Regions from separate parts of the Micromonospora sp. NPDC047738 genome, predicted to be linked through region 4. Evidence: riboswitches for the same ligand, from Rfam matches in the RefSeq annotation. Region 4 holds a riboswitch; each other region holds the start of a gene.

Region 1 (2,191 bases), on a different contig from region 4:
CCAGCTCCGGGTCCACCGTCACGGACTCCAGCCGGCCACCCTGGACCACCACGGCCCGGACCCGGCCGTCGGCCGCCGCGCCCTCGGCGCGGAGCAGCTCGCCCGGGTCGCCGTCGGGGTGCTCGGCCGCCCGCGAGCGCATGGCCGACAGCGCCTGCTGCGTCCTGGTGAGCAGCTCGTCGAGGCTTGCGGCCGCGGAGAACGAGTCGTTGGTCATATCCGCGCCTTCTTCACGTCTTTCCGGAGCACCGCGACGATAGCAACCGCCCCCGACCGGGACACCGCGAGCACCCGGGGCCTCGTTCACGAAAAAAGTGGCCATCCCGGGCGGGGATGGCCACTTTTCAGTGCATCAGCGCGCAGTGTGGGGCACCCCACCTGCCAGTAGCGTCAGCGCAGGCGGAGGTGCTGGCCTGGGAAGATCAGGCCCGGGTTGTCGCCGACCACGCGCTTGTTGCGCTCGTAGAGCGCCTGCCAGCCGCCGGCGAGGTGCTTCGCCTCCGCGATCAGCGACAGCGAGTCACCCGACCGGACCGTGTAGGTCGCGCCGCTCGACGCCGGCGCGGTACGCCGGTGGCTGCGGGTCGCCGGCTGGTCGCCGCGGGACGACCGGTCCTTGGTCGCCTTCTTGTGCGACTTCGTGGCGCCGGAGTCCTTGGTGGAGTAGTGCTTGGTCGAGCCGCCCTTCTTGCCGCAGACCGGCCAGGCGCCGATGCCCTGCCCGTCGAGGACCTTCTCGGCCACGGCGATCTGCTCGCTGCGGCTGGCCAGGTCGGCGCGGCTGGCGTACTTCTTACCGCCGTAGCCGTTCCAGGTGCTCTTCGAGAACTGGAGGCCACCGTAGTAGCCGTTGCCGGTGTTGATGTGCCAGTTTCCGCCGGACTCGCACTGAGCGATGGCGTCCCAGTTCACGCTGGATGCGCTGGCCGGCGCGGCCGGCCCGAGGATGGCGGCGGCGCCGGTGGCGGCACCGACGACGAGCGCTCCGACGGCGACACGACGCTGCGTGGTGCGTCGGTGACGTGCGACGTGTTCAGTTGCCATGTGGGTTCCTCCACGCCGACGAGGTGAGCTGTCGGGTTCGGGCCGAGGAGCCCGGCCGCCGGATGGGCGGCTTCACCCCGAGGTGTCGAGCACCGAGGAACATGTGGGTCCCCCGCTCCCGCCTGAGGTCCAGGTACCGACGGGCCGGCGGCGGGATTAGGCGTTACCGGCCCGGGTGTCCGCGATCGCGAACGCAGTCGACATTAGGGATGGTTTCGGATGATCGCCCACTTCTTGTGAAGTTCTTCACCCGGCCGAGCGAAGGCCACACCGTACGAGTTGCGCGCCGTCCACAGGTGCCTTACAAAGCCCCCTTCAGTACGTCAGGCCGAAACCCTGCGGAAAGAGCGGAACCTGCCCGTCGCCGGCGTTGATGGGCTGCTGGCCGACGGAGTTCATCCAGGTCATCGGCAGTTTGCCGGTCGGCGCGTACCCGCCGAAGAGGACGTCGGCAACGCCGGCGCCCTCGGTGCCGGGCAGCCAGGAGGCGAGCAGCGCGGTCCAGTTCGGCAACTCACCGGCGACGTCCAGCGGCCGGCCGGACACCAGCACCACGATCACGGGTACGCCGGCGTTGCGCAGGGTCGCGTACGGCCGCTCGAAGGTGGACGGCCCGCAGGTCCGCCTCGTTGAGTTGGGTGTCCGCCTGGTTATCGCTGCGGTTGCGGGAGCGGGCGCGCGCCGATCCGGCACCGACTACGGTGGCGAGGTCCGGCACGGTCGCCGGGCCCGGGTGCGCAGGCGGAGGAACATGACTGACTACGGACACGAGCTGGCCTTCGGCGGCTTCCTCACCCCCGCCGCCGGCCAGTTCGAGCAGGTGGTGGCGCTCGCCAAGCTCTGCGAGCAGGTCAACCTGGACCTGGTCACCTTCCAGGACCACCCATACCAGCCGGGTTTCCTGGACACCTGGACGCTGATGTCCTATCTCGCGGCCGCGACCAGTCGGATCCGGCTGGCCGGCAACGTGCTCAACCTGCCGCTGCGCCAACCGGTGGTGCTGGCACGCAGCGTGGCCAGCCTGGACCTGCTCACCGGCGGCCGGGTCGAGCTGGGCCTCGGCGCGGGCGCGTTCTGGGAGGCGATCGAGGCGGTCGGCGGTCGGCGGCTGTCCCCCGGGCAGGCGGTCGACGCGCTCGACGAGGCG
Region 2 (2,191 bases), on a different contig from region 4:
CGTGCGGAACCGCGACGGTCGCCGCCGAACAGGGCCCGGACGCCGGCCGGCAGGTCGAGGCACCCCTCCCGTCCGGTCCCGGGGCACCCCGGGTCGAGGTCGGCGACAAGATCATCCTCGTCGAGCTGATGGACCCGGCCGATCCGACGATCAAGACCTACAACATCGCCGAGCACCAGCGCGGCACGCCGCTGGTCTGGCTGGCCGTGCTGTTCGCCGTCGCCATCGTGGCGTTCGGGCGCTGGCGCGGACTGGCCGCGCTGGGCGGCCTGGTGGCGAGCTTCGCCGTGCTGCTCGGCTTCGTGCTGCCCGGGATCGGCGCCGGCCAGCCGCCGCTGCTGGTGGCGATCGTCGGCGCCGCGCTGATCATGTTCGTGGTGCTCTACCTGACCCACGGGATCACCGCCGAAACCTCGGTGGCGGTGCTCGGCACCCTGGGCAGCCTGGTGCTGACCGGCGTCCTCGGCACCCTGGCCACCGCGGCCACCCACCTGACCGGCTACGGCAGCGAGGACGCCACCACGCTGTCGATGTTCCAGCAGAACGTCGACCTGCACGGGTTGCTCCTGGCCGGCATCATCATCGGCTCGCTGGGCGTGCTGGACGACGTCACCGTCACCCAGGCGGCCACGGTCACCGAGCTGGCGAACGCGAACCCGGGGCTGTCCCGGATGCAGCTCTACCGGGCGGCCACCCGGGTGGGCCGCGCGCACATCGCCTCCACCGTCAACACCATCGTGCTGGCGTACGCGGGCGCGTCGCTGCCGCTGCTACTCCTGCTGGTCGCCGACTCGCGACCGGTGGGCGAGATCCTCACCAGCGAGTTCATGGCGCAGGAGATCGTCCGGAGCGCGGTGGCCACGCTCGGCCTGATCGCCGCCGTACCGCTGACCACCGGTCTGGCGGCGGTGGTCCGGACCGCCGGACGGGCCGGCGTCGCGACGGACGCCGGAGCCCGCCCGCCGTCGTCCCGGCCGCCGGCCGAGCGGCACGACGCGCTGGAGGCCCTCGGCGGTGCGGCCGCCGGACGATCCGGACCGGAGAGGAGCACGGAAGCCGCATGGTGATACTCCGCAGCGTGACCGGCCGGCGCGAACGCGACGCTGGTCACGCAGGGCGACGACGAAAACGTGCGATTGGTCGGCTTCCGGACGTAGATCCCCGACCGGGCTCTCGGGTAACCTCGCTGCCGGTAACCGCCGAAGGCGCGCACCGGCGCCAGCGGTACCACCGCCCAATCGCCCTGTGGCGAACCGGGGAACCAGGTACCTGGGGTGAATCCGCGCGAGCGGTAGGGGCCACTTCCGTCCCGAACCCGACAGCTAACCCGGTCGGCGGTCGACGGAAGGGAACCCTGTTGACGGCACCCCTGCGCCGCTGGTTGACACCTGTGGTGGCCGTGCTCACCGCGTTCGCCATCGTCGCCGGGCCCACCCCGGCGCTGGCCGCACCCAACACCCCCAACCCATCGGGCCACGAGGAGGACAACGATCCTCCGCTCATCACCGAGGTCATCGATGCCGCCAATCGCGGCTTCCTGCAGGCCAAGGCGAAGCTGGACAAGTCGAAGCAGCGCCAACTCCAGTTGGCCCTCGAGATCCGGGCGGCGCAGGCCGACCTGGACGCGCTGCGGCCGCAGGTGAGCCAGATCGCCACGCAGTCCTATCGGACCGGCCGGATCGGCGCGATGGCCCTGCTACTGGAGAGCAACGCGCCCGACTCGTTCGTCCAGCGGGCCTCCGCCCTCGACGAGCTGAACCTGATGAACGCGCAGAAGCTCGCCGAGGTCAACGCCGCGAAGAACCGCGCGGAACAGGCCAAGATCGCGCTCGATGCGGAGATCCGCGAGCAGCAGAAGCAGACCAACGCGATGCGGCGCGAGAAGGCCGAGGCGGAGAAGGCCCTGCGGCTGGTCGGCGGGCGGGATTTCACCGCCGGCCTGGTCGCGGCCACCTCCCCGGTCGCCCGGATCGCTCCCGGCCGGACGGCTGACGGGGGGTGGAAGCCCGAGTCACGCAGCGTGAAGGACCCGACCACCTCGGGCTACATCACCCCGCGCACGCTGCACATGTACAAGGAGGTCAAGCGGGCCGGCTTCGACCGCTTCGTGGGCTGTTACCGCCCGGGCGGTCCCTGGGAGCACCCCAAGGGCCGGGCCTGCGACTGGTCGCTACAGCGCAGCGGCTTCTCC
Region 3 (2,191 bases), on a different contig from region 4:
CCCGAGGGCGAGCCGTTCGTGCTGCACCCGGGCGAGTTCGTGCTCGCCTCAACGCTCGAGGTGATCTCGCTGGGCGACCAGCTGGCCGGCCGGCTCGAGGGCAAGTCCAGCCTGGGCCGACTCGGGCTGCTCACCCACTCCACCGCCGGTTTCATCGACCCGGGCTTCTCCGGGCACGTCACGCTGGAACTCTCCAACGTGGCCAATCTGCCGATCACGCTCTGGCCCGGCATGAAGATCGGCCAGCTCTGCATCTTCCGGCTCTCGTCGCCGGCCGAGCACCCGTACGGCTCGGCGGTCTACGGCTCGCGCTACCAGGGGCAGCGCGGGCCGACCCCGAGCCGGTCCTGGCAGAACTGGCGTACCTGGCCGACCCGCTGAGCACGACGCAGGGGCTTCCGCGACGCGGAAGCCCCTGCGTACCCGTCAGCCCGGGCGGCCGTAGCTGTTGATCTGGCCGTCGTCGACGCGTTTCATCGTGATCGGCTTGCCGGACTGGGAGGCGTGCACCACCCAGCCGCCGCCGACGTACATCCCGACGTGGTGCAGGTCGCTGTAGTAGAAGACCAGGTCACCGGGGCGTAGCTCGCCGCGGCTCACCCGCCGGGTGACGTCGTGCTGCTCGCGGGCGTTGTGCGGCAGGGAGACCCCGGCCTCGGCCCAGGCCGCCATGGTCAGGCCGGAGCAGTCGTAGTGGTCCGGGCCGGCGGCGCCCCAGACGTAGATCTTGCCGATCTGGGCGCAGGCGAACTTGACCGCGACACCGGCCGGGCCGCCCGGGTAGCCGGCGGGGCAGGGCGCGGGACGCAGCGGTCCGCCGCCGCCGTTGCCGTACACCTTGAGCCGGAGCTTCTGGAGCCGGGCGATCTCGGCGTCGATCTGCTTCTTCTGGGCCGCGAGCTGAGCTTCGGTACGGGCCAGCTGGGCGACCATCGCGTCCAGCGGCTTCTTCTTCGCGGCCAACTGGTCGCGCAGCTCCATGACGGCCTGCACCTGCTCGTGCTGGTGGTGCGCGTAGCGGTCGAGCAGTTCGAGGCTGTTGACCACCTCGCTCGGCGACCGGCTGCCCAGCAGGGCGTTGACGGTGCTGAGGTTGTTGCCCTTGTACGCGTCGGCAGCCAGCCCGCCGACCTGCCCGAGGGCGGCGTCGACCTGGGCCTCGAGCGGGGCGATCTGCTTCTCCAGCGCGTCGGCCTGCTTGCGCCGGACGGCAAGCTTCTCGCGGGTGGAGTTGACCTGTTCGATGATCGGTTCGAGCTTGTTCCAGTCCTGGTCGATCTGGCGCTCGATCTCGGTGACCGACGGTTCGGCGTGGGCCGCCGTGGCGCCGCCGGTCAGGACGACGGCGGTGCCGACCAGGGCGGCGAGGGCGGTGGTGAAGCGGGACCAGCGTGAACGCGGCGCAGCCGTCGACCGGTCGACCGACCGGTCCGACGGTGGCCGCGGGGCATGGTGTGCCACCGGGCTCCGTACTCCTTCTTCCTGCCCGCCTACCGGGTTAGCTGACGGGTTCGGGCGGGAAGGGAGCCGCCCTACCGCAGTGGCTGCGGATTCACCCCAGGTACCTGGGTCCCCGGCTCGCCTGGCGGCGACTCGGCGGTGTCGGACCGTCACCACCCGGGATGGACGGTGAACCTACCGGTCGACAACTGACCAGAGTAGGGACCGTCGTTATCAATCCGCAACCCGATCCGCCGTGACACTCCGTACGCAGATTCGGAAACCACCCGACGGTGAAGGTTTTTTACGCCCATCATCACCACCTGGAAAGGTATTGACCTGGGGCCATCTGCGGAGTGAGGGTGGGGACGCAGTCACCCCCATCCCTATCTGGAGGTTCGATGCACCTCTCAGCCCTGCCATCGCGCAGACGGATACTGCTGGCCGCCGCCGTCGCGGCGGCCACCGCTCTCGCGACCAGCGGTCCCACTGTGGCGGCGCCTCTCACCGCCGCCGGCACCACCGACAGCCCGGACCGCCAGCAGCAGTACGCCGCCGCGGCGGCGGAGTACGGCGTGCCGCAGAGCGTCCTGCTGGGCGTCTCCTACCTGGAGTCCCGCTGGGACACCCACTCCGGCCAGCCCAGCACCAGCGGCGGCTACGGCCCGATGCACCTCACCGACGCCGAGCAGGTCGCCTCGACTCCGTCCAGCGCGCACGTGGACGAGAACGAGGACCCCCGCGGCGACGA
Region 4 (2,191 bases):
GCCAGATCGATGGTGGTGATCCAGTACTCGGGCAACGCCGGGTTCGCCGAGTCGGCGATCCGCACCGTCCGGCCGTCGTCCTTGTAGCCGACCACGGCGATGTAGTGGCCGCCGGGGAACGAGTGCCAGCCGCCGTTGGTGTCGGTGGCGGAGCCGGCGATGTTGACCACCACGCCGCGGCCGTCGGTGATCGCCTTGACCACGTCGGCCTGGAGCTGGTCCATCTGCGCCGGGGTCGCGGCCTGGCCGGGGATCATGTGGGTCCGGTACGGGTTGCCCTTGACCATCTGGTTGAGCCCGCGGGTGGTGTCCTCGGCCGAGTTGGTGCCGTTCTCGCCGGCGTTCAGCGGGGCGACCATCGCGTCCTGGGTGGTCTCGACGCCGCTCGCGCTCAGCGCGTTGCGCACCGCGGCCGGACCGCAGTTCCAGTAGGCGGTCTGGGCCTCGTAGTTGTAGTCGAGGACCTTCGTCGACGGCGGCTTCGGCTTCGCCTTCGCGGTCTTCGTGACGTCCGGGTCCGGCTTGGCCGAGCTGGCCTTCGCCGACGGCGACCCGCTCGGCGACCCGCTGGGCGAGGCGGTCGGGGACGGGGCGGCGACCCGGGCCTCGCTCCGGGTGGCGACGTCACCGAGGCGCGGCGCCAGTTCGGCGACGGCGGCGGTGGTCTCCTGCCGGACCGGCGCGTCGTTCGTGCTGGCCAGTGCCGCGCTGGCGCCGCCGGCCAGCACGAGGGCCGCGGCGGAGCCGGCGACGATCTGGTACGGGCGCTCGGTCGCGAGGCGCCGCAGCTGACGCTTCAGGTGGTGCTTCACGTGTTCCTCCACGGGGGCCGGAGCGGCACACGCCGACCCGACGCGCGGAGTAGCTCACGCGCGTTCCTGGGCGGGTGGCCGCGGGAAAAGAGCGCCCGGCGGACCGGGCAGCGGGGGTCGGTTACCGGAACGGACTCGCGGGTCAGGCGAGCGCCGGCACCGTGGCGCCGTGGAGGCGGGGGGAGGATCGGGGGGTGGTTCGCACGAGGTTGGAACTCCTTCCGTGGCCGCCTACCGGGTTAGCTGACGGATTCGGGCGGGAAGTAGGCCCTACCGCGGGCCTTGGCTCGCGGATTCACCCCGGTGTTGCACTGGGTCCCCGGTTCGTGAGATCACGATTGAGCGGGTCGGCGCGGCGTCGCCACTTGCGATCGAAAACCGCACCGGACGCGCTGACACTACCGGTGGGTACGCCGCCTGCCAAGCGTGACCACCTGCGTAAACGTCAACCACCGTTACCGAGACCGGAACAGCCGGTCACTGACCTGACTCAATGGGACGACCGTTTTAACGGGAACCGTCGGGTGACTATCGGACATCCGGGTGGGGATCGAAGGGGAATTGCGGGGCTCGATCGCCCGGCCTGATCCGGTTGACCGTTTCCCCGGTCGCCGTGACCGGGCTCACCTAATTCGGATAACGATTCAGCCGACCCGCGCCGGACGCCACCGTGCGGGGTGCGCCGCGACGGCGCCGGCCGACACCGGGGCGAGGGTCTGGGTCACCGCCTCGGCGGGGCGTACCGGGACCGCTCCGGGGCGCACCGCCTCGGCGGCCGCGTACGCCTCCACGGCCAGCACCCGGGCCGCCTCGGCGGCCACTTCGGCGTCCCGCCAGGCCCGCCGCTCCCGTTCGGCGGCCGCCCGCCACCGGGCCCGCCGGCCGTCGCGTACCACCCGGGCCAGGGCGATCTCCTGCTCGGCCGGATGCCGGCGCGGGTCCCACCCGTTGCGCCCGGCGAGGACGTCCGCGAGCTGCCGGGCAGTCAGGTCGCCCTGCCAGTGCGCCGTCATGGCGGCGTGGTGCAGCCACCGCTCCCGGGCCGCGTACTCGGCCGGCGTCCGGGGCGTCCGCGGCTCGGGCAGCACGGCGGCCCCCGCGAACCGCCGGGCGGCCGCCTCGGCCTCGTCGTACGCCCGCCAGGCCCGGTCGACCTCGTCGTGCGCGGTCAGCCACTGCTCGCGCCACCGGCGCGCGGTCTGCCGGGCCCCGGCGGCGGCGACCGCCACCTCATCGGCGTACCGGCGCAGGTCGGCGTGGCGGGCGGCCGCCACGGCGGCCGGGTCGGGGGCGGGATCCGGCGGAGTCCCCCGCTCGGGCCGGGCGACCAGGGCGGCGAGCACGCCCAGGGCGAGCACGAGCAGGGCCGACCAGATGGC

What was found. Region 4 has a riboswitch for cyclic di-AMP ahead of ABZ783_RS22415 (C39 family peptidase). Riboswitches for the same ligand answer to the same signal wherever they lie in the genome.
Region 1: linked by a shared signal. The riboswitch ahead of ABZ783_RS09015 (transglycosylase family protein) and the one ahead of ABZ783_RS22415 (C39 family peptidase) in region 4 are both predicted to bind cyclic di-AMP.
Region 2: linked by a shared signal. The riboswitch ahead of ABZ783_RS25710 (hypothetical protein) and the one ahead of ABZ783_RS22415 (C39 family peptidase) in region 4 are both predicted to bind cyclic di-AMP.
Region 3: linked by a shared signal. The riboswitch ahead of ABZ783_RS04525 (NlpC/P60 family protein) and the one ahead of ABZ783_RS22415 (C39 family peptidase) in region 4 are both predicted to bind cyclic di-AMP.

The regions. Positions count from the first base shown of each region.
Region 1 is NZ_JBEYSO010000004.1:178,707-180,897, forward strand. Features, by position in the region: gene ABZ783_RS09010 (YbaB/EbfC family DNA-binding protein) at 1-217, opposite strand, end outside; gene ABZ783_RS09015 (transglycosylase family protein) at 391-1,044, opposite strand; cyclic di-AMP (ydaO/yuaA leader) riboswitch at 1,043-1,217, opposite strand; gene ABZ783_RS09020 (glycoside hydrolase family 3 C-terminal domain-containing protein) at 1,360-1,737, opposite strand; gene ABZ783_RS09025 (LLM class flavin-dependent oxidoreductase) at 1,796-2,191, shown strand, end outside.
Region 2 is NZ_JBEYSO010000019.1:120,181-122,371, reverse strand. Features, by position in the region: gene ABZ783_RS25715 (YibE/F family protein) at 1-1,067, shown strand, start outside; cyclic di-AMP (ydaO/yuaA leader) riboswitch at 1,222-1,352, shown strand; gene ABZ783_RS25710 (hypothetical protein) at 1,358-2,191, shown strand, end outside.
Region 3 is NZ_JBEYSO010000002.1:261,242-263,432, reverse strand. Features, by position in the region: gene dcd (dCTP deaminase) at 1-381, shown strand, start outside; gene ABZ783_RS04525 (NlpC/P60 family protein) at 427-1,461, opposite strand; cyclic di-AMP (ydaO/yuaA leader) riboswitch at 1,474-1,609, opposite strand; gene ABZ783_RS04520 (peptidoglycan recognition family protein) at 1,842-2,191, shown strand, end outside.
Region 4 is NZ_JBEYSO010000014.1:148,854-151,044, forward strand. Features, by position in the region: gene ABZ783_RS22415 (C39 family peptidase) at 1-824, opposite strand, end outside; cyclic di-AMP (ydaO/yuaA leader) riboswitch at 1,026-1,167, opposite strand; gene ABZ783_RS22420 (hypothetical protein) at 1,457-2,191, opposite strand, start outside.